2 regions of the Pollutimonas rozaliensis genome follow, and region 2 is predicted to be linked to the other one. Evidence: predicted binding sites of a transcription regulator. Region 2 holds the regulator's gene; the other holds the start of a gene.
The links. The regulator FNR, encoded in region 2, switches genes on or off when oxygen is low (the NO sensors DNR and NnrR bind a similar motif). The targets are predictions, from matches to a motif close to TTGATNNNNATCAA.

Region 1: a site for FNR is predicted at 3,640-3,653, ahead of azu (azurin). Genes of this name have one in related genera too.

Annotation. Positions count from the first base shown of each region.
Region 1 is NZ_JAZHOB010000003.1:408,479-419,814, forward strand. It holds gene V0R37_RS07855 (UDP-2,3-diacylglucosamine diphosphatase) at 1-789, opposite strand, end outside; gene V0R37_RS07860 (hypothetical protein) at 943-1,239, opposite strand; gene V0R37_RS07865 (PQQ-dependent sugar dehydrogenase) at 1,450-2,712, shown strand; gene V0R37_RS07870 (c-type cytochrome) at 2,699-3,034, shown strand; gene azu (azurin) at 3,082-3,534, opposite strand; gene V0R37_RS07880 (pirin family protein) at 3,715-4,590, shown strand; gene V0R37_RS07885 (MBL fold metallo-hydrolase) at 4,597-5,484, opposite strand; gene V0R37_RS07890 (chaperone modulator CbpM) at 5,675-6,007, opposite strand; gene V0R37_RS07895 (DnaJ C-terminal domain-containing protein) at 6,004-6,951, opposite strand; gene V0R37_RS07900 (SDR family oxidoreductase) at 7,131-8,135, shown strand; gene V0R37_RS07905 (LysR family transcriptional regulator) at 8,137-9,030, opposite strand; gene V0R37_RS07910 (MFS transporter) at 9,272-10,396, shown strand; gene V0R37_RS07915 (NAD(P)-dependent alcohol dehydrogenase) at 10,410-11,336, shown strand, end outside.
Region 2 is NZ_JAZHOB010000010.1:176,946-188,281, forward strand. It holds gene ccoP (cytochrome-c oxidase, cbb3-type subunit III) at 1-635, shown strand, start outside; gene ccoG (cytochrome c oxidase accessory protein CcoG) at 645-2,144, shown strand; gene V0R37_RS19075 (FixH family protein) at 2,170-2,397, shown strand; gene V0R37_RS19080 (hypothetical protein) at 2,428-2,682, shown strand; gene fnr (fumarate/nitrate reduction transcriptional regulator Fnr) at 2,714-3,442, opposite strand; gene V0R37_RS19090 (LysR family transcriptional regulator) at 3,480-4,412, opposite strand; gene clpB (ATP-dependent chaperone ClpB) at 4,587-7,181, shown strand; gene V0R37_RS19100 (DMT family transporter) at 7,233-8,129, opposite strand; gene V0R37_RS19105 (hypothetical protein) at 8,231-8,386, opposite strand; gene V0R37_RS19110 (SRPBCC family protein) at 8,597-9,043, shown strand; gene V0R37_RS19115 (DUF3348 domain-containing protein) at 9,183-9,920, shown strand; gene V0R37_RS19120 (DUF802 domain-containing protein) at 9,933-11,336, shown strand, end outside.

The DNA of each region.
Region 1 (11,336 bases), on a different contig from region 2:
TTCGGGTATCCAGGTAATGATTTCAAGGCGGCCGTCCAGGTGCTCGACCAAGGCGGTCCGGCTTTCGACCCAATCGCCGTCGTTGCAATAAAGCAGGCCGTCCACTTCGCGGATCTGTGCTTTATGAATGTGCCCGCATACGACGCCGTCGAAACCTCGGCGCCTGGCCTCCTTGACCAATGCTTCTTCGAAGGCGGTAATGAACGAAACGGCGTCCTTCACCTTGTGCTTCAAGTATTGCGACAGGGACCAGTAGCCCAGACCCATGCGGGCGCGGGCCCGGTTGAACCAGACGTTCCAGGTAAGCGCCATGCAATACAGCCGATCTCCCAGATAGGCCAGCCAGGGTGCATACTGGATGACGCCGTCGAACAGGTCGCCATGGGTTATCAGCAGGCATTTGCCATCCAGCGTGGTGTGTTCCGCCTCGTGCTGCACCTCGATGCCGCCGAAATGCTCGCCGGCGTACTGACGCGCGAACGAGTCGTGGTTGCCCGGTATGAATACGACGCGCGTACCCTTGCGGGCTTTGCGCAGGATTTTCTGTATGACGTCGTTATGCGACTGCGGCCATAGCCATTTTTTCTTCAGTTGCCAGCCGTCTATGATGTCCCCGACCAGGTACAGCGTCTGGGATTCGTGCTGCTTCAGGAAGTCCAGCAGCGGTTCGGCCTGACATCCGGCTGTGCCCAGGTGCAGGTCTGAAATCCATATGGCCCGATACAGGCGGCTTGTAGTGTGTTCTTCCATCGACTCCGATACCGATACTAAATGAGCAATGAAAGGCATTACAGCAATGCCGCATGACGGCGGCATGACAAATGCAAGTACTGAACAAGACTGTGGCGCCGATGCACGGCGCCTTGGGCGATGGCGGACGTCCGCCCAGGCTGTTACTTAATTGGACAGGAAGCGAAAAATAGTAACGATTCGGCCCTGTTTCTATTTATTGGCCGTGCTTGCTTGCGGGGAAGCCAGGGCGGCTTCAAGCAGGCTGCCGACTACTTCGTTGATATCCACGCTCTGTTCCTGTGCGCGCTTGCGGATTTCCTGGACGATTTCTTCCTTGAGCTTCAAGGGGAAGGACACCAGGCCTTTAGCCTGATCCAGCTTGCGTTGTTCGCGGCGATCCAGCGGCGCGGCGCCGGAGGCGGCGGAATAGCGGGCGGGTGTGCTTCCTTTTTTCATCTTTTCGACGATTTTCAACGCTTTGTTCTTTTCCAGATCGGTTTTTTTCATGGGATTCCACTGCTAGGTTCCATGGCGCCCGTCGATATCGCCATGGCGGAATTATAAGCCGTGGCGCCGGTTAACTTTGCTTGCAAAATAAACGCGCGGGGCGCTCGCGCCGGCCGAATAACCGAGTTCAAAAAAAGCGATTGGGAGTAGCATCGAATCGCTTGCCGGAGAGCATGGCACCATAACCTCGATAATACGGGAGAGACAAACATGAACATCGGAAAACGATTATCAGCGATCGCTGCCGGTCTTGCACTCGGCCTTGCAACAGGCGGCGCTCTGGCTCAGGATAATGTCCAGAAGTTGATGAACATGAACACCACGGGCGCATCGCTGGATGTCCAGCCAGTGCCGCAAACAGGGCCCGGCCCCGACTCGATCAAGAACAACCTGAAGAATATAAAGCTGCCCGAGGGCTTCAAGATCGCCCTGTATGCCATCGTACCCGACGCACGGCACATGGCTGTCGGTCCGTCCACCGGCGTGGTCTTCGTCGGAACGCGCAAGACCAGTATCTGGTCGGTGACCGACCGGACCAAGCGCCGGGTTGCGGACGATGTCAAGCGCTTTGCCCCTTCGGTTTCGCTTAAAGTGCCGAACGGCCTGTGCTTTTCGCCCGACGGCATCCTGTACAGCGTCGAGCATAATCGCGTGCTGGCGTTTCCCGCCGCGGAGTTCTTCTACGAAGGGCCTGATGTGGCGGCCGGCGTGGTCGTACCCCAGGGCAAGCTGATTCCGGTGGCCGATGAAAGCTTCAATCATGGCGCACGGACTTGCCGCATCGGTCCGGACAAGAAGCTGTACATCACCATGGGCAATCCGTTCAATGTGCCGCCCAAGGAAAAGCTCGAGCTCTATAACAAAGTGGGCATGATGGGCATCATCCGCATGGATGCCGATGGCAAGAACCGCGAGGTCTTCGCGCATGGCGTGCGTAACTCGGTGGGCCTGGATTTCAATCCAAAAGACAAGACCCTGTGGTTCACCGACAACCAGGTCGACGGCATGGGCGACGACATTCCTCCCGGAGAGCTGAACCGCGCCACCGAGGTCGGGCAGGATTTCGGCTTCCCGATATATGGCGGCGGACATACCAGAACGATGGAGTACAAGGACGATCCGGAACCGGCGAATGTCGTCTTTCCGCAGGTCGAGATGGACGCGCATGCCGCCGATCTGGGCATGACCTTCTATAACGCTCAGATGTTCCCCGAAAAGTACCGGGGCGGCATTTTCTCGGCCCAGCATGGTTCATGGAACAGGACCACGCCGATAGGCGCGCGTGTGATGTTCACCAGCCTGAAGGAGGACGGTACGGCGGACAAGACCGAGGTATTCGCCGATGGCTGGCTGACCGCGAATAACGAATATCTGGGCCGTCCGGTCGATGTTGCGGTGCTGCCCGACGGTTCGCTGCTGGTGTCGGACGATTATGCCGGGGCCATTTACCGGATTTCATATGAGGGCAAGTAAGCCTGGCTTGATGCGCATGGCTGGGATCTTGGCGGCCTTGCTGGCGGCAAGCCCGTCCATGGCCGCGGACCTGGCGGCGGGGCGCGCCAAGGCGATGCAGTGCGCGGTGTGCCACGGCGCGTCCGGCATGGCAACCGTGCCGGACGCGCCCAACCTTGCCGGGCAGAGTGAAATCTATCTGGCCAAGGCCTTGCGCGACTTCAAGTCGGGGGCCAGGAAGAACGAAGTGATGTCGATGATGGCGGCCGGCCTTTCGGATGCCGACATAGAGAATCTAGCGGCTTATTACCAAAGCATTGAAATCACGGTAAAGCAACCCTAGATTCCCGCCTGCCTCGTCCGGCGGGCGGGAAGAGCAAGCAAAAACAATCAGCCGGCCAGTTTCAGCGTGCCGGTCATGATGGCCCAATGCCCGGGGAAAGAGCAAAAGAAGGCATAGTTTTCGCCAGCCGCCAGTTTGGCTGGGTCGAACGTGACCGACGTCGATTCGCCGCCGCCTATGACTTTGGTATGAGCGATGACACGGGTATCGCCGGCTTTTACGTAATCCTTGTCCAGGCCCGCGGCCATGCCGTCCGTCGCGACGCCTTGTTTGTCGGCCTCTTTGGTCAGCACCCAATTATGGCCCATGGCGGCCTTGGGCAACTGGCCGACGTGCTTCAGGTGCACGGTGAACTCCTTGCAGCTCTTGTCGACCGTCATTTCCTTGGTATTGAATTGCATGGCGTCGTTGCTTTCTATGGTGGCTTCGCACTGCGCGGCAGCCATGGCGGGCACAGCCATGATCGAAAGCAGGGCGGCGAAAGTGGCTTTAACTAACATGGGAAAGATCTCCGATAAAAACGAGTGGGACAAATAATCGGCATTGTTGTCGTGAAAGCGGCAATGCCCTATGCTTCATTTAAACGCCAAATCGGGGCAGGCGTCTTGATACAGGTCAAGACGGCGGGGTTTTTTGCCCAAGCGGCTGGCCTTCAATAATGTTTGAATGAGGTTAACACGATGCTCGACCAGGTTATCGACACACGCGTCCATGATATCGGCGGAGGCTTCGAGGTGGGGCGCGTCCTGCCCTACCGCCAGCGCCGGATGGTGGGGCCATTCATTTTCTTCGACCGCATGGGCCCGCACGACCTGCCCGCTCCCGTTTCCGAGCAGATAGATGTCCGCCCGCATCCGCATATCGGACTGTCCACGGTTACCTATCTGTTCGAAGGGCAGATGACCCATCGCGACAGCCTGGGCGTCCAGCAGGACATCCTGCCCGGGGCATTGAACTGGATGACGGCAGGGTCGGGAATCAGCCATTCCGAACGTTTCGACGGCATGCGCCAGGGCGGCGGCCGCATCGACGGCATCCAGGCCTGGGTTGCCTTGCCTGAAGACAACGAAGAGGACGACCCGGCCTTCGACCACTATGCCGCCGACGCGCTGCCTGCCTTCAACGAAGCGGGCGTAAGCGGCCGCATCATCGCGGGCAGCGCCTACGGCGTACAAAGCCCGGCCAAAGTGCATTCGCCGCTGTTCTACCTGCATGCGGAATTGAAGCCTGGCGCAAGGCTGGAGCTGCCTTCCGGATACGCCGAGCGCGCCGCCTACGTGGCGCAAGGCCGTGTCGACATCGACGGCGTCCAATACCGTTCGGGACAGATGGCGGTCTTCGCGGCGGGCGGAGCGCCGTACCTTACCGCCCTGGAAGCCACCCGGATTATGCTGCTGGGCGGCGAGCCCTTGGGCCCCCGCCATATCTGGTGGAATTTCGTGTCCTCGCGCAAGGATCGCATAGAGCAGGCCAAGGCCGACTGGACCGCCGGCCGCATTGCGCTGCCCACCCAGGACAATGCCGAATTCATCCCGCTGCCGCAGACGGTGGCCTGAGTCCCGTCATTTTGCCGCCTCAGGCAAGGGGGAATATTCGGCGGGCACCCACGCATAGCCCGCGGCATCGCGCCGGACGTGGCCCAGCCCGGGAAAGGGCAGGTGGGCGCCGGCAATCCATAGCTTTTCGCCGCTGGCCTGCTCAAGCACCTTCTTGCGGCTCGCAACGGCTTGCGGCTGATCGACATCGAATTCGATGGACACTTCGGGGTGCGAAAATTGCACGGCGTGGCTATGGATCACATCGCCCCAGATCAGCAGTTTTTGTTGCTCCGACCCGAACAGATATCCGCCATGTCCCGGCGTATGGCCGTGCAGCGGCACCGATACGACGCCGGGCATGACGGTATTTCCGGCCTTGAATTTCTTCAGCTTGCCCGTTGCAACATAAGGCGCGACCGATGCCTGGGCCATCTTGAAGAAAGGTTGCGCATCGGCCGGCGCTTTCGCCGCCACATCCGGATTCAGCCAAAAGGCGGCCTCTTCCTGCGCCACATATACCGTGGCATTGGGAAAGGCCGCCTTGCCGTCGGCGCTCAAGCCACAGGCATGGTCGCCATGCAAATGGGTCAGCAATACCGTATCGATCTGGTCGGCCTCGTATCCCGCGGCGCGGATATTGCCGGTGATGGCGCCCAGCGTGGGTCCGAAACACTTGGCGGCGCCGGCATCGACCAGAATAAGGTTTTTCCCGGTATTGATCAGAAAGCCATTTACCGCGGTCTGGACGCCATCCGAAGAAAGCGGGACGAACATGCGGGCCAGCAAGTCTTGGATGGTTTCCTGGCTTGCGCCTTTCAGAATCCCGGGATTCAATGAAACGTGTCCGTCGTACAGCGCGGTGACCTCAATTCCGCCCAGCGCCATGCGGTAGTATCCCGGAACCTGGCTCATGAGCTAGGCGGGTGCTTGCGCCTCTGCAACCACCGGTATCGATACGGTGCCCACAGCGGCGGCCGCAATCAGGGCGCCCACAAAAAAACGGCGGACGCTTGAGGAATGGTTTTGTGCCATGACGATGCCTCGGTAAGAAGTGAGAGCACAAGTGTAGCGGGCAAATCGCTTGCGCACTGGAAATCCGGCGTTAAGGCTGCCGGGTAAAAGGCCGTACGCGGCTGCGCAAGCTGGCCAGTTCGCTCTCCAGATCCTTGATGCGCCCAAGCAGCCTCATCGCTATCGCCAGGCCCTGCTCATCCAGTTCGAAGTCGTCGCGCAGCCGGCGGGCCGTACGCGCCACGACGATGCACTCGGTGTGAAAAAAATAGTTGTGCGGATCATCGTTGGACGGCGTCAGGATGCCTGTTTCGATCAAGTTCAGGATGTCGTCGCGGGCAAGCCCCGATACCTCCATGATGTGTTCCAGCGAGCAGATATCGGATGTGTTCAACCATACGGCTTCTACAGTTCGAATAGTCATGGCTGCTTCCCTGAATTCAGTTGCGCGCGAGGGTCGTAACGCGAGACGGAGGCAAGCTGGCTGAACAGTTCGCGCTCCTGTTCGGTGGGCGTGCGGGGTACGTCGATACGCACGGTAACGTACAGGTCGCCTTGTGCCCCGCTGGCGTCTGGCATGCCTCTTTTGGCCAGGCGCAGTTTGCGATCGGCCACCGTTCCCGGCGGTATGGTCATTTCCACCGGCCCTCCCAGCGTAGGGACCTGGACCTTTCCTCCCAGCACGGCTTCCCAGGGACTGAGCGGAAGATCCAGATGCAGATCGCGCTTGTCCAAGCGGTAAAGCGTGTGCGGACTGATTTGCATGACCAGGTAAAGATCGCCCGGCTTGCCGCCATGCAGCCCGCTACCGCCTTTGCCCGGGAGGCGCAGGCGCTGGCCGTCGGCGGCGCCTTTCGGTATGCGGACCCTGTACGTCCGGGGCACGCGGTGCAGCAGGCCTTGTGCGTCGTAATCCGGCACCGCGACACTGATGTCGGTTTCCGCGCCGCTATAAATCTGCTCAAGACTTACCGGCAACACCATCTCGAAGTCCTGCCCATGCAAGGGCCGCCGTGCCTGGCCTTGCCGTCCGCCGGCCTGCGCCGCCGCGAACGCCGCAAGGAGATCCGCCAGGTCCACATCGTCGAAGTCTTGCGGCGCCTCGTGGAAATAGTCCCGCCATTCGCGCGGCGGCACGAAGTCTTCGCCTTGGGGCCGGGCGCCCAGCGCATCGTAGGCGGCGCGCTTTTCAGGATCTTTCAACGTGGCATAGGCTTCGGCCACCTGCTTGAACTTGTCTTCGGCCCCCGCTTCCTTGGATACATCGGGATGATGCTGATGGGCCAGCTTGCGATAGGCCTTCTTTATGTCGGCCTGGGTGGCGTTGCGCTCAATCCCCAGAATCTGATAGTAATCAACATATTTCATTGAAACTCCCGCGATGGCGCGAACAGGGCCGAGCATCGGCCGGCTTGGCTACAGCAATTGTCGCGCCTGGATGCCGATTGCGCCAGCGCCGCCGCCAAGGACGGCGCACGCCGCATCGCGACCGGGCCTGCGATTTGCTGGCATCACCAAGGTGAACATCCAGATCGAGGAGCGACTTCATGGGCCAGAACCAGGACAGCAATGAGCGCGGCGCCGAGCAGACAGTGGAACAGCAGCGCGCCATACAGCGAGAACAGGAACAAAAGGACGCCGGGCAATCCGGCAAAGGAGGGGCGAGCCAGGGCGGCGGCGCCGTCCAGACGGGCGCGCGGGAGCACCCCGAACCTCCGCTGCCCGCCCAGCATCTTGAAAAACCCGGCAACGAGAAGGACCTGATACTCGCTCCGCAGTTCCAGGCGCCCGCATACAAGGGCAGCGGCAAGCTGGAAGGACTCTCCGCGATCATCACCGGCGGGGATTCGGGGATAGGGAGGGCGGTCTCCGTGCTGTTCGCGCGGGAAGGGGCCGATGTGGCGGTGGTCTACCTGGACGAGCACGAAGACGCCAGGGAAACGCAGCGCTGCGTCGAGGCCGAAGGAAAACGCTGCCTGCTGATCGCGGGGGATGTGAAGGACGCCGGCTTTTGCCGCGATGCCGTGTCGCAAACAGTGCAGGCCTTCGGCAAGCTGGATGTCCTGGTCAACAATGCCGCGTTCCAGGAACATGCATCGACGCTGGAGGACATCACCGATGAACGGTTCGATGAAACCATGCGTACCAATGTTTACGGATACTTCCACATGGCCCGGGCGGCTCTGGGCCATTTGAAGGAAGGAGGGGCCATCATCAATACCGGGTCGGTCACCGGATTGAGCGGCAATGCCGAGCTGCTGGACTATTCCACGACGAAAGGGGCCATCCACGCATTCACCATGTCTTTGGCCGCCAATCTGGCGAAGAAGGGGATACGGGTCAATGCCGTGGCGCCGGGGCCGGTGTGGACGCCGCTGAACCCCGCCGATAAGCCGGCCGAAAAAGTCAAGTCATTCGGCAGTAAAACGGCTCTGGGCAGGCCCGCGCAACCCGAGGAGCTTTCGCCCGCCTATGTATTTCTGGCCTCTGCCGCCTGCTCGAGCTATATCACCGGCATCGTCCTTCCGGTTACGGGCTCGCCGGGGAGCTAGCCTAGCCGCGATACCGGAGCGCTTCGACAAAGGCCGAGAAGGCCGGGGAGGCCTGGCGCCTGTTCGGATAGTACAAGTGGTAGCCCTGGAAATAGGGGCACCAGTCGGGAAGGACCTCTTTGAGCCGGCCATCGGCCAAATAAGGCGCGACCAGCTCTTCAGGCACGTAGGCCAAGCCGATTCCGTCCACAGCGGCGTTAAGGACATGCATGATGCTGTTGAAGACCAGTTGCCCTTCGACTTTGACGGTAAAGGCCTGGCCGTCCTTTTCGAACTCCCACGCGTAAATGGCGCCGGCCGGCCGATGCCGAATATTGACGCAATCATGACGGGTCAAATCATGAGGCGTCTTTGGGGGCGGATTCCGATTGAAATAAGCAGGGGATCCGACCACGGCCAAACGCCAATCCGGCCCGATGCGAGCCGCGATCATATCCTTGCCAATCGCTTCACCCAGGCGTATGCCAGCGTCGAAACGCTCCTCGATGACATTGGTGAACCCATAGTCCACATAGAATTCCAGAGTGATGTCGGGATAGTCTTTCAGGAATTGCGCCAGCCTGGGCCGTATGCACAGCTCGATTTGATCGTCCGTGCAGGTAATGCGGATGGTGCCCCTTGGCGTGTCTCGCCATTCACTCAACGTCTCGAGCTCCGCGCTGATCTGATCGAAAAGCGGCGCGATCGAGCGCATCAGCCTGTCTCCCGCTTCAGTAGGCGCCACATTGCGGGTGGAGCGCGCCAATAGGCGCACCCCGAGCCGCTCTTCAAGCGCCCGCATCGCATGGCTAAGCGCGGAAGGCGTAATGCCCAGCTTTGCTGCCGCTTTGGTAAAGCTGCGGTCTCGAGCCACGGCCACGAAGGCTTGCAGGTCATTGACTTTGTTGTGTTTCATTAATGAAATTTTCTCACAACCGCATCCGGATTGCACCCACTAATCAGAACGCCATAGATACGTCAAGATGTCTGCATGAAGGGGCCGCTATTGTTCATTACCGATGAGCTGGCCTCGTTCTTCACCCAAAACCTGGCATAAACGTTCCATGAATACTTCAGTTTCCGAGATTTCGGCGGGCAACAAGCCCGCCCGTCATCAGTTCGAACATCAATCCGCATACTGGAGCGGCATTTTCGCGATGACGCTGTGCGTGTTCACGCTGATCGCTTCAGAATTCATGCCCGTCAGCTTGCTGACGCCCATCGCCTCCGATCTGCAGGTCGGAGAAGGCTGGGCGGGCTATGGCATTGCCATCTCCGGCGCCTTCGCGGTGCTGACCAGTCTTTTCATGTCAACGCTCGCGGGCTCCATGAACCGTAAAAGCCTGTTGCTGCTGTTGACGGGGCTGATGGGTATTTCGGGCCTGATCATCGGGCTGTCGCCCAACTATATGACCTACATGCTCGGCCGCGCGCTGATCGGCGTGGTGGTCGGCGGGTTCTGGTCCATGTCGGCGGCGCTGGCCATGCGGCTGGTGCCGGCCGACAAGGTGCCCAAGGCGCTGGCCATCTTCAACGGCGGCAATGCGCTGGCAGCCGTGGTGGCGGCCCCACTGGGAAGTTATCTCGGCGGTGTCATCGGCTGGCGCGGCGCCTTCCTTTGCCTCGTGCCCGTGGCGCTGATCGCCCTGGCATGGCAATGGTTCAGCTTGCCTTCCATGAAGGCTGCACCGCGCATGGCGGGTTCGGGAAATGTCCTCGGGCTGTTCCAGAACCGTTTGATCGTTCTGGGCATGCTGGCAGTCGGCACGTTCTTCATGGGGCAGTTCATGCTGTTTACCTATGTGCGGCCCTTCCTGGAGACCGTCACCCGCGTGGACTTGTCAACGCTGTCGATGATTCTGCTGGCGATCGGCCTTGCCGGTTTTATCGGTACGATGTTCATCGGGGGCTTCTTGAAGAAGGGCATGTATCGCACGCTGGTGGCCATCCCGCTGTCGATGGCCGCCATCAGTCTGGCCTTGATTGCCTTTGGCGACTCGGTGACGATGGCGTTTGTTCTGCTTGGCCTGTGGGGCCTGGTGGGAACGGCCGCTCCGGTCGGGTGGTGGTCGTGGCTGGCCGCGTCGCTGCCCAAGGATGCCGAAGCCGGCGGCGGCCTGATGGTGGCCATGGTTCAACTTTCCATTGCGCTGGGCTCCACCATTGGGGGTATGCTGTTCGATGGAAGCGGCTATCGCGCCACCTTCGTCGCGGCGGCAATCGTATTGCTGGCAGCGGCATTGCTTGCCATGCTGACCTCGCGCTCTTTCCAATCGATATAGGAGTTTTTCCACCATGACCATCAAAGCCTACGGCGCCCATGCGGGAGATCAGCCTCTCGAATCCATGGACATTACCCGGCGCGCGCCGGGCGAGCACGATGTGCAAATCGACATTGCCTACTGCGGCGTTTGCCATTCCGACCTTCACCAAGTGCGTTCCGAATGGGCCGGCACCCTGTTTCCCTGCGTGCCGGGGCATGAGATTGTCGGCCGTGTCACCGCCGTGGGCGCGCAGGTGTCGGGGTTTGCGACGGGCGATCTGGTCGGGGTCGGCTGCATCGTCGATAGCTGTCGGCACTGCGGGGACTGCGCCGACGGGCTGGAGAACTATTGCGATCACATGGTTGGCACGTATAACGGCCCCACAGCGGACGCTCCCGGCCATACGCTGGGCGGCTATTCGCAGCGCATCGTCGTGCATGAACGCTATGTGCTGCGCATCCGCCACCCCGAGGTTCAATTGGCCGCCGTGGCCCCTCTGCTGTGCGCGGGCATCACCACGTATTCGCCGCTGCGCCACTGGAAGGTGGGGCCCGGCCACAAAGTGGGCGTGGTCGGCATCGGCGGCCTGGGACACATGGGCATCAAGCTGGCGCACGCCATGGGTGCGCATGTGGTCGCTTTCACCACCTCGGTATCCAAGCGCGAGGCGGCTACGGCTCTGGGAGCGGACGAGGTCGTGGTCTCGCGCAATGCCGACGAAATGGCGGCGCATGCCAAGAGTTTCGACTTCATCCTCAATACCGTCGCCGCGCCGCACGATCTGGACGCCTTCTTCGCGTTGCTCAAGCGCGATGGCACGATGGCTCTGGTTGGTGCCCCGGCCACGCCGCATCCTTCGCCCGACGTGTTCAGCCTGATCACGAAGCGCCGCAGCCTGGCGGGATCGATGATCGGCGGCATCCCCGAGACGCAAGAAATGCTGGACTTCTGCGCCGAA
Region 2 (11,336 bases):
CCAAGCAGGTCAAGGCTCAGCAAGAGGCCCTGAACGAGCAGATCCGGCCGGTATACGCCCGGTATAAGGAAATGCCGATCACCGAGGTCGCCCGCGATGATCAGGCGCGCGAGATCGGCCAGCGGCTGTTCCTGAACAACTGTGCGCAATGCCATGGTTCCGACGCCCGGGGCAGCGGCAATTTCCCCAACCTGGCCGATGGCGACTGGCTGTATGGCGGCGCGCCGGAGCAGATACTGCAAACCATCACCAAGGGTCGGCATGGCATGATGCCGCCCTGGAAATCGCAGATCAAGCCGGCCGAGGCGGCCGACATCGCCCAGTATGTGCGTTCCCTGTCCGGCCTGGCCAGCGACCCGCTGCGTGTCGTGCCGGGCAAGCGCGGTTTCGAGACTTTCTGTGTTGCCTGCCACGGCGTTGAAGGCAAGGGCAACACCGCGTTGGGCGCGCCCAACCTGACCGACAACGTCTGGCTTTACGGCAGTTCAGAGGCCTCTATCGTGGAAACCATCCTGAACGGACGCGAGAACCGCATGCCGGCCCAGGAAGGCATCCTGACCGAGGACCAGATCCGCATGCTTGCCGCATGGGTATGGGGCTTGTCCAATCAGGGAATCAGCACGGCAGCAAAATAAAGGCCACACATGAGCAGCGAACCACCTGTCAACCCCACGACGCAAGCGCCCGCGGCGGCGCCCGCCTGGCAACCGCCGCGTGTATCGAAGGTTGGGGGTGGCGTTTCTCCGCAGGTCGAGAAGGCGCTTTCCGATGTGCGCAGCAAGATACACCCGCGCTCGGTGTCGGGTATCTTCGCGCGCTGGCGCATCGCCATGGTGTTCGTCACGCAACTGATCTTCTACGGCCTGCCCTGGCTGCAATGGAATGGCCGGCAGGCCGTCCTGTTCGACCTGGCCGCGCGCAAGTTCTACATTTTCGGCATGGTGCTGTGGCCGCAGGACGTCATCTACCTTGCCGTCCTGCTGGTCATTTCGGCTTTCGCCTTGTTTCTGTTCACCGCGATGGCGGGGCGCCTGTTCTGCGGATACGCTTGCCCCCAGACGGTCTATACCGAGATATTCATGTGGGTCGAGCGGCGCATCGAAGGCGACAGGCTGGCCCGCATCCGTCTGGACGAGCAGCCCTGGACATGGCGCAAGGTCCGCCTGAAGGCCTCCAAGCACATAATCTGGATACTGATAGCCTGGTGGACGGGATCGACCTTCATCGGCTATTTCGCGCCCATACGCGAATTGGGCATGGGCCTGCTTACCTGGTCGCTCGGGCCCTGGCAGTGGTTCTGGATGGTGTTCTATGCCTTTGCGACCTGGGGCAACGCCGGCTTCATGCGGGAAGCTGTCTGCAAGTACATGTGCCCCTATGCGCGCTTCCAGAGCGTGATGGTCGATGACGACACTTTCGTCGTCACCTATGATCACGCGCGCGGCGAACCCAGGGGCGGGCGCTCGCGCCGTATCGACCATAAGGAAGCCGGCATGGGCGATTGCGTCGATTGCAGTCTTTGCGTGCAAGTTTGCCCCACCGGCATCGATATCCGCGATGGCCTGCAGTACATGTGCATAGGATGCGGCGCCTGTGTCGATGCCTGCGATCAGGTCATGGAGAAAATGGACTATGCCAAGGGTCTTATCCGCTATACGTCCGGGCGGGCCATTACCGACGGCCTGACGCAAAACCAGGTTCGCAAGCGCATGTTGCGTCCGCGGGTTCTGGCTTATTCCTTGATATTGGGACTGATCGTCATCGGATTCGCCGTGTCGCTGGCCACGCGCACGACTCTGCGCGTGGATGTCATTCGCGATCGGGGCGTACTGGGCCGCGAGGTGGCCGGCGGCATGGTGGAAAACGTTTACCGCCTTCAGTTCATCAATACGTCGGAATCGCCGCTCAGTCTTACCCTGAGCGCAAATGGCTTGCCTGAACTATCCATCATGACCGCCGATCATGGCGCGACCACCTTGAATGTCGATCCGGCATCGAATCGGCTGGTGCCTGTCGTGCTGCGGGTTCCGGCAGGCAAGGTAAGCCCGGGCCTGTACGATATCGAACTCACGACGGTAGGCAGGTATGGCGACGGACGCGAAACCACCGTGGTCGAGCGTTCCAGTTTTTTTGTGCCAAAATGATTTCAGGAGGTATCCCATGTCCGACATGCAGCGCAGCAGTGCGGCCGAACCGGAAAGCGGCAAGCCGTGGTGGCGCGAACCCTGGCCCTGGATACTCATGGCCGGCCCGGCCGCGGCCATCGTCGGTTGTATCATCACCATCGTGCTGGCCGTGCAGAATTTCGGGGATCAGGCGATTACCGATGGGGGCGTCAAGCGCGGCCTGGTGGTAAGCAAGCAGGTACAGGCTCCGCCGCCGTCCGAAAAGCCCTAGACAATCAAAAAAGCACAAAGGAGACTTGTTATGCGTTGGCGTTCACTGATGTGGATTTTATGGCCCTCGTTCCTGGTCGGCGCGGCCACCAGTGCAACCGTGTTCGCCATGGTCGATCCCCTGGATATCGCCTTTTTCGGCTATATGGAAGCCAGCCGGCAGCAAGTGTATGCGGGCGGTTTTTTTCTTTTCTGGCTGATGGCGGCCTTGTCCAGCGCCTTGAGCCTGCATCTGGCGCCCCGCGGCCGCTTGTTTGACGAATTCGGCGACCCCATAGAACAATGAGGCCGGCGGCCGATGCAAGTCGGTTGCGGATTCAGCCGCAGTCGGTGCCGGCCAGCGCCTGAAGATTGCGCATGTCCAGGATGTGAACTTCGCGTTGCTGGACCCGGATCAGGCCCTCGCGCGCAAAACGGGAAAACAGGCGGCTGACGGTTTCCAGGGTCAGGCCCAGGTAATTGCCGATTTCCTCGCGGCTCATGCGCAAGATGAATTCACTGGCCGAATAGCCCAGCACGACAAGCCTTTGCGACAGGTTGACCAGAAAAGCGGCCAGCCGTTGTTCGGACCGCAAGGCGCCCAAAGCCATGATCAAATGATGCGAACGGCTGATTTCCTTGCTCATGAGACGGCGGAATTGCTGCTGCAGTATGGGCAGATGCTGCGACAACTGATCCATTTCGTCTATGCGTATGACGCAGACCTCGGTGTCTTCCAGCGCGATGGCGTGCGATACATGAGTGTTGTCCAGCAATCCGTCCATGCCCAGGATTTCGCCAGGCAGCAGAAAACCGGTGATCTGCACCTGGCCGGAGGAGTCTTCCAACTGGGTCTTGATCGAACCCGACCGGATGCCGTACACCGCTTCGGTCTTGTCGCCAAGGCGGAACAGCGCGCCTGCCTTGGGGATGCGGATGCGCTCTTTGACCAGCTCGTCCAGCTTGGTGACCTCGCTGCGCGGCATGCCCAGTGGCAGGCAGATTTCACTAAGCATGCATGTGGAGCAGCGTGTCGACTCGGGTGTAACGGAAATTTTCTTCTGCATGTATCAAGTATACGGTAGCGGGGTTTTATTCCAGCAGCTATGACGCCAGTGTGGTTTTTTCGCCAGCGGGGCTCCAGTAGTCGGGCGAGGCATAACGGGCCTTGAGCATGTCGATGAACAGGCGCACCCGCAGGGGCAGATGCTTGCGCTCGGGGAACATGGCGAAAATGCCATTGGCCGGGGCCGCGTAACTATCCAGCACACTGACCAGGCGGCCTTCGGCCAAGTCTTCCTGGACTTCCCACAATGAGCGCCAGGCCAGGCCGATGCCGGCCAGAGTCCACTGATGCAGCACCGACCCGTCGCTGCAGGCCATATTGCCCTTGACGCGCACGGCTCGCAGCTCCCCGTCTTGTTTCAATAGCCATCCCCGGGCTTGATTGCCCTGATTTCCGAACGACAGGCAATTGTGTTGCGCCAGGTCGTCGGGAGTGTTGGGCCGGCCGTATTCCTGAAGGTAGGAAGGGGCGGCGACGATGACTCGTTTATTGTCGGCCAGACGCAGCCCGACAATCTGGGAGTCATCCAGTTCGCCCAGACGGATGGCGCAGTCGTAGCGTTCCTCGATCAGATCGACCAGACGGTCGCTCAAGTCCAGAGTAATGGTGACATCGGGATAAGCGGCGATGAATTCGGGTACCAGAGGAGCTACATGGCGCCGTCCGAATCCCGCCGGAGCGCTGATGCGCAGGTGTCCGCTGGGCTTGATGCTGCCTTGCGAAATGCGCGTTTCCGCATCGTTGAGCTCGCGCAGGATGCGCTGCGCCTCTTCGAACAGTTCGCTCCCTTCCGAGGTCAGCGACAGGCGGCGGGTGGAGCGCAGCAGCAGCTTGATGCCCAGGCGCGCCTCAAGCGAGCTGATGCGCCGGCCCATCATGGCCGGGGCGATGCCTTCCGCGCGGGCGGCTGCCGACAGACTGCCCAGTGTGGCAACGGCCACAAAGCTTTCGAGTTGTTTGAATTTGTCCATACTGGCGATAGGTGGGCGGCGGGCCGGTGCAAGGCCTGCCAGGTGCAATAGTATCAGCAAGGCGGCATGGCGGGCGTGTAGCCGTTGGGCTGAAATACCCTTGAAATCGCCTGTTTCGGCCGCACATATTCACTATTCGAGCACATGCTCTCCCATTTCAGTGAAAACCATATTATGCGATTCGATAAATTGACAACGAAATTCCAGCAGGCCATTGCCGATGCGCAAAGCCTGGCTGTGAAGCATGATAATCCTTACATCGAACCCGCCCACGTCCTGGCTGCTTTGCTGGCCGACACGGACAGCGGCGCCGCCAGCCTTCTTGCGCGTGCCGGCGTGGCGGCAAATCGCCTGGGGCCGGCCCTGAATGCCCAGATAGAAGGCTTTCCCCAGGTACAGGGCGCCGAAGGCAACATTCAGGTCAGCCGCGAACTGCAGGCGGCGCTGGCGCGCACCGACAAAGAAGCCTCCAACCGGGGCGACGCCTACATTGCCAGCGAGCTCTTTTTGCTGGCAATGTCCGACGACAAGGGCGAAACTGGCCGGCTTCTGCGCGAATCGGGCTTGCAGCGAAAGGCGCTGGAAACGGCCATCGAAGCCGTGCGCGGCGGCGCGTCGATATCGGATTCCGAAGGTGAATCCAACCGCGAGGCCCTCTCCAAGTACACCACCGATCTGACCGAGCGCGCCCGGCAGGGCAAGCTGGACCCCGTGATCGGCCGGGACGATGAAATCCGCCGGTCCATTCAGATACTGCAGCGCCGCACCAAGAATAATCCCGTGCTCATCGGCGAACCCGGCGTGGGCAAGACGGCCATCGTCGAAGGCTTGGCGCAACGCATCGTCAACAACGAGGTTCCCGAGACGCTGAAGGGCAAGCGGGTGCTGTCGCTGGACATGGCCGCCTTGCTGGCCGGCGCCAAATACCGCGGCGAGTTCGAAGAGCGCCTGAAAGCCGTCCTTAAGGAACTGTCCCAGGACGATGGCCAGACCATCGTGTTCATCGATGAGCTGCACACCATGGTGGGCGCGGGCAAGGCCGAGGGCGCCATGGATGCGGGCAATATGCTCAAGCCCGCCTTGTCGCGCGGCGAGCTGCATTGCATCGGCGCCACCACGCTGGACGAGTACCGCAAGTACATTGAAAAGGATGCCGCGCTGGAGCGCCGCTTCCAGAAGGTGTTCATCAACGAGCCCGATGTCGAATCCACCATCGCCATCCTGCGCGGATTGCAAGAACGCTACGAACTGCACCATGGCGTTGCTATCACCGATCCGGCCATTGTGGCGGCTGCGGAGCTGTCCAACCGCTATATCACCGACCGCTTCCTGCCGGACAAGGCCATAGACCTGATTGACGAGGCGGCGGCGCGCATCCGCATGGAGATCGACTCCAAGCCCGAAGTGATGGACAAGCTGGATCGCCGCATCATTCAATTGAAGATCGAACGCGAAGCGGTCAACAAGGATACGGACGAAAGTTCGCAGCGCCGCCTGAAGGCCATTGAAGACGAGCTCGTGAAATTGCAGCGCGAGTACAACGACTACGAAGAGGTCTGGAAAGCCGAAAAGGCCGCGGTGCAGGGCTCCCAGACGATCAAGGAAGAAATCGAACGTACCCGGGCTGAAATGGCCGAGCTGCAACGCAAGGGCCAGTTCGATAAATTGGCCGAGCTGCAATACGGCAAGCTGCCCGAGCTGGAAGGCCGCCTGCAAGCCGCCGAGGCTGGGCAGCAGGCCGCCGCCGCGTCCGAGCAACCGCGCCTTTTGCGCACTCAGGTCGGCGCCGAAGAGATCGCGGAAGTCGTGTCGCGGGCGACGGGCATCCCTGTGGCCAAGATGATGCAGGGCGAGCGCGACAAGCTGCTGAAGATGGAAGACTTTCTGCATCAGCGCGTGGTGGGCCAGAACGAAGCCGTCAGCCTGGTGGCCGATGCCATCCGCCGCTCGCGTGCGGGTCTGTCGGATCCATCCCGCCCTTATGGCTCTTTTCTCTTCCTGGGCCCCACCGGGGTGGGGAAGACGGAATTGACCAAGGCGCTGGCCAGCTTCCTGTTCGATTCGGACGATCACATGATACGCATCGACATGAGCGAGTTCATGGAGAAGCATTCGGTGGCTCGCCTGATCGGAGCGCCTCCCGGCTACGTCGGCTACGAAGAGGGCGGCTACCTGACCGAGGCCGTGCGCCGCAAGCCGTATAGCGTCATTTTGCTGGACGAGGTCGAGAAGGCGCATCCGGATGTGTTCAACATCCTTTTGCAGGTGCTGGACGACGGCCGCCTGACCGATGGGCAGGGGCGCACGGTGGATTTCCGCAACACGGTCATCATCATGACGTCCAACCTGGGCTCGCAGCACATCCAGAGCATGGCGGGGCAGCCCTACGATGTGGTCAAGGAGGTTATCTGGGACGAGCTCAAGCAGTCGTTCCGGCCCGAGTTCCTGAACCGGATCGATGAGGTGGTGGTGTTCCATGGCCTGGAGGCCAAGCACATCGAGTCGATTGCACGCATACAGCTGCAACGGCTGGGGCAGCGACTGGCGCAGAAGGAAATGCGGCTGGAAGTGTCGGATGCGGCGTTGGCGCAGTTGGCCCGGGCCGGCTTCGACCCGGTCTTCGGAGCGCGGCCTTTGAAGCGGGCGATTCAGCAGCATATCGAGAACCCGATTGCGCGCCTGATACTGGAGGGCAAATTCGGCCCGAAGGATGTGGTGCCTGTGGATTGGCAGGGCGACAAGTTCGTGTTCTCGCGGACGCTGCAGTAGGCAAATGCGGGCGGTCGGGCGGCATGGCGCCGCCGGCCGCCCGCTATGTCGCTATTCCGGCCGTTGCGGAGCCGATGCGCTGCTCGCCGCTTGCGCCGTTTGCCGGAATGCCATGGCCAGGCCGGCCAGGATCGCCGCCAGCCCGGCCAGGGCCAAAGGCGGCATGGCGTTGCCCAGGATCAGGTAGTCAAGGATGGCGGTGACCACCGGTACCAGGTAGAACAGACTGGTGACGTTGACCACGTTGCCGCTGCGTATCATCCGGTACAGCAGCAACTGGGCCGCCACCGATATGAGCAGTCCCAGCCATAAAAGGGGAATCAGGAATCCCGGGTTCCACTCGAAGTGGAAGGGCTGGAACGGGGCCAGTAACAAACACAGCACCAGGGTTGCGGCATACTGCAATGGCAGCACTTGCGCCGGCGCCTGCTGGCTGCGCTTTTGCAGCATGGCGCCCAGCGTCATGCACAGCAAGGCCCCCAATGCAAAGGCCATGCCCAGCCCGGAGAACTGAGCTCTTGCCAGACTCTGATAAACCACCAATGTCAGGCCGGACAGAGCCAGCAGCAGGCCGGCAAGTCGCCAGGGGGAATAGCGCCGTTCAGTCAGCAAAAGCGTAAGGATGGGCTGAACGCCCAGCAAGGTGGCGATCAGGCCGGGAGTGATGCCATGCGCCATAGCCTGGAAGTAGCAGACGGAGTAGCAGCCTATCAGCAGCAGTCCCGTCCCTGCGACCTGCCGGCGTGTTCCGGGAGCGGGCAGCCAGCGCTTGCCGGGCAGCCCTATCAGCAGCAGCGCGCACAGCGCCACGGAAAAACGCAGGATCAGCAGGGCAAAGACAGAGCCATGGTCCAGGCCCCAGCGGGTGAAGATGGCCGCGCTGCCCCAGAGCAGCACGAAAGCGGACATGGCGGCATAGGCCGTCCATGTGGATGATTTTGTAGTCATGTTGAACTCAACCGTCGAATAAGAAACAGGCCCGGCCGTCCGGCGGACGCAGTGGCGTCAGCGCAAATACGGAGTGGAGGCGGGTCGCGTAGCGGGCTGGATCAGCCCTGGGCGATGATGCGCGGCGGAGGCGGGCTTGCCGCGGCGATGATCGCCGGGGGTGCGACGGAAGAGGGAGGAGGGTTCGTGGCACGCACACCGCCGGCCGCGTAGTTAGCGGCAAGGGCAAATGATTCGGCGCGTGCAATTGCTGTCATGAGGGTGTCGTGCTTGAGAACATAACGCTGGCGTCAAATTCCCATGGCGACCAGTAGGGAAAATATAACATAGTGGTAAAAAGACGATAGGCGGGAAAGCAGATCTTGCCTCGCCTGGCCGGCGGCCGGTTTTTTTCCGCATCCGTTCGAGCGCGATTGCCGCAGGCCGTAGGAGAACATCCACCTTTTTCTGCCCAAAGGCCATACATCATGACTACTGGAACTGTTCGTCTTCATCGCGTCTTGCGCGCAAGCCCCGAGCGTGTCTATCGCGCTTTCCTCGAACCCGACGCTATCGCCAAGTGGTTTCCGCCCTTCGGGTTTACTTGCCAGGTCCACCACATGGACGCCAAGGTTGGCGGGACTCACAAGATGTCGTTTCGCAACTTCAGCAGCGGCTCCAGCCATGCGTTCAGCGGCGAGTATCTTGAATTGGTGCCGTTCGAAAAGATCCGCTACTCGGATCAGTTCGACGATCCGAACTTGCCTGGCCGGATGCTCAACACCATTTCATTGCGGCAGGTGTCCTGCGGGACGGAGCTGAATATCGTACAGGAGGGCGTGCCCGAAGCCATTCCTGTGGAGATGTGCTATTTGGGCTGGCAGGAGTCGCTTGCTCAATTGGCGAAGCTGGTGGAACCCGAGATTCCCGATTGAGCGGGTTTGCACAAAAGCGGGCCAGGGACCGGCGGTTCATTTCCCCTGGCCGCCGCTTCGGTCTTCCGGGCCATGGGGCCGTTGCTGGGGAATCCCCCATCAAAGTGTAAACTCCTAGGTTTTTGTCCCAGGTGGTATGGTGCAAGAACTACCGCGGCGCACAAGTTCCAGCGGGCCGGCGCTTATCCGCCTGCTTGCCCGCTTGAGCGATGCCGATATCCTCGAACCTAGGCAATCGCTTCCGGACCGTCTGAGCCAGTGGCTCGGCTGGACGGACGCTATCGCGTTGGCGGCGGCTTTGAATGGCTCTTCGCCCGCTGCGACGGCAAGCGAAGAGGATCCAGGCAGTGCGGGGCGCAGCTTGTATGTCCGTGTGAAAACAGAGCTGAAAGGCGCGATTGTCGGCGTCAACGCGCCTCCGGCGGCCAGGCAGCGGGGCCATAGGGCCGCCCCTGTGCAGGGCGATTCCAAGCCCGCGGAGCCTGTGGAGTTCGCGACGTATCGGCGGCGCTACATTTCGCTTCAGCAGGCGATGGAGGCCAGTGTCGCCAATCTGCGTTCGCGCCTGCGCGGCATGCTGGCTTGCCAGCCCGGCATGGCTGGCCTTGCGGGCGTGGATGCCGCCATGGAGCAGGCCTTGAATGAGCGCGAGTATCGTCTGCTGGCTGGCTTGCCGGCGCTGCTCGAAACGCGCTTCGAACGCTTGCGCCGGGCCGGCGCGGAGGCGCCCGCCGATGAGCTTGCTGCGTCTCCGGCCGGCGGCGCCGGCGCTTGGCTGGATGTGTTTCACAAGGATATGCAAAGCGTATTACTGGCCGAATTGGATATTCGTTTACAACCGGTCGAAGGGATGCTGGCTGCCCTTCGGGCCTGTTAACCTCAAAACCTTATGAATCGATTTCTTCATTTTCTTGTATTTGCAGTGGGCCTGGCCGGCGTCTGCTGGATCGGCGCCGGCTACCTGGCTTCGAACCCGCTGGCGCTGGCGGTCACGGCGCTCATTGCCGCCGTCTACCTGGTCGGCGCGCTGGAGCTATATCGCTATCAGCAGTCCACGTCCACGCTGACCGCGGCGCTGGCGGACCTTTCCGGGCCTCCAGCCAGCCTGAGCGACTGGCTCTCCAGGATTCATCCCGCTTTGCGTGTATCGGTGCGGCAGCGCGTCCAGGGCGACCGGGCCGGCTTGCCAGGGCCGCTACTGACCCCGTATCTCGTGGGATTGCTGGTTTTGCTGGGTATGCTGGGTACTTTCCTGGGCATGGTCGCCACCTTGCGGGGTACCGGCTTGGCACTGGAGGGCGCAACCGACCTGCAGGCAATCCGCGCATCGCTGGCCGCGCCCGTCAAGGGGCTGGGATTCGCATTCGGCACATCGGTCGCTGGCGTCGCCACGTCGGCGATGCTTGGGCTGTTGTCCGCTTTGTGCCGCCGCGAGCGTATCCGGGCGGCTCAAATGCTCGATACGAAAATCGCAACGGCATTGCGGGTTTACTCACCGGCTCATCAGCGCGATGAGAGTTTCACGCTTTTGCAGCAGCAGACCCAAGGCATGGCTGCCGTGGTGGACAAATTACAAGCCATGATGACGGCCATGGAAAGGCAGGACCGGGTATTGAGCGAAGGATTGGCGGCCCGTCAGGACGATTTCCATGTCAAGGCCGAGGCCGCTTATACGCGCCTGGCCGGCTCAGTGGAACAATCTTTAAGGGAAAGCGTGGCAGAGGGGGCCCGCGCGGCTGCCACGGCGGTCCAGCCCATTGTCGAAACCACGATGGCCGGCCTTGCCCGGGATACCGCGACGTTGCATGATACGGTCACGCAGGCTGTGCAGCGGCAATTGGATGGCTTGTCCACTCGTTTCGAAGCCTCGTCGGCCACGGTGGCGGATATCTGGAAAAACGCATTGGCCGAACATCAGCGCGCCAGCGACTCGCTGGCGGGCGACCTGCGCTTGTCGCTGGATGGCTACTCGCAAACTTTCGAACAGCGCTCCGCCAGCCTGCTGGACCAGGTTTCCGCCCGCATGGAGGCAACGGCAAGCTCGATGTCGCAGGCATGGGACACGGCCCTGTCCCGGCATGAGAGTGCCAGCGGGAAGCTTGCAAGCGACAACCAGCTTGCCCTGGCGTCTACGGTGTCGGCTTTTGAACAGCATTCCGCATCGCTCGTGCGTACCGTGGACCAATCGCAGAGCGAGCTGCGCGCGCAATGGGTGGCGCAGGATGAGCAGCGGCTGGCGGCATGGAACAGCGCGCTGGACGCTACGTCGGCAGCGCTGCTGCGCAAGTGGGAC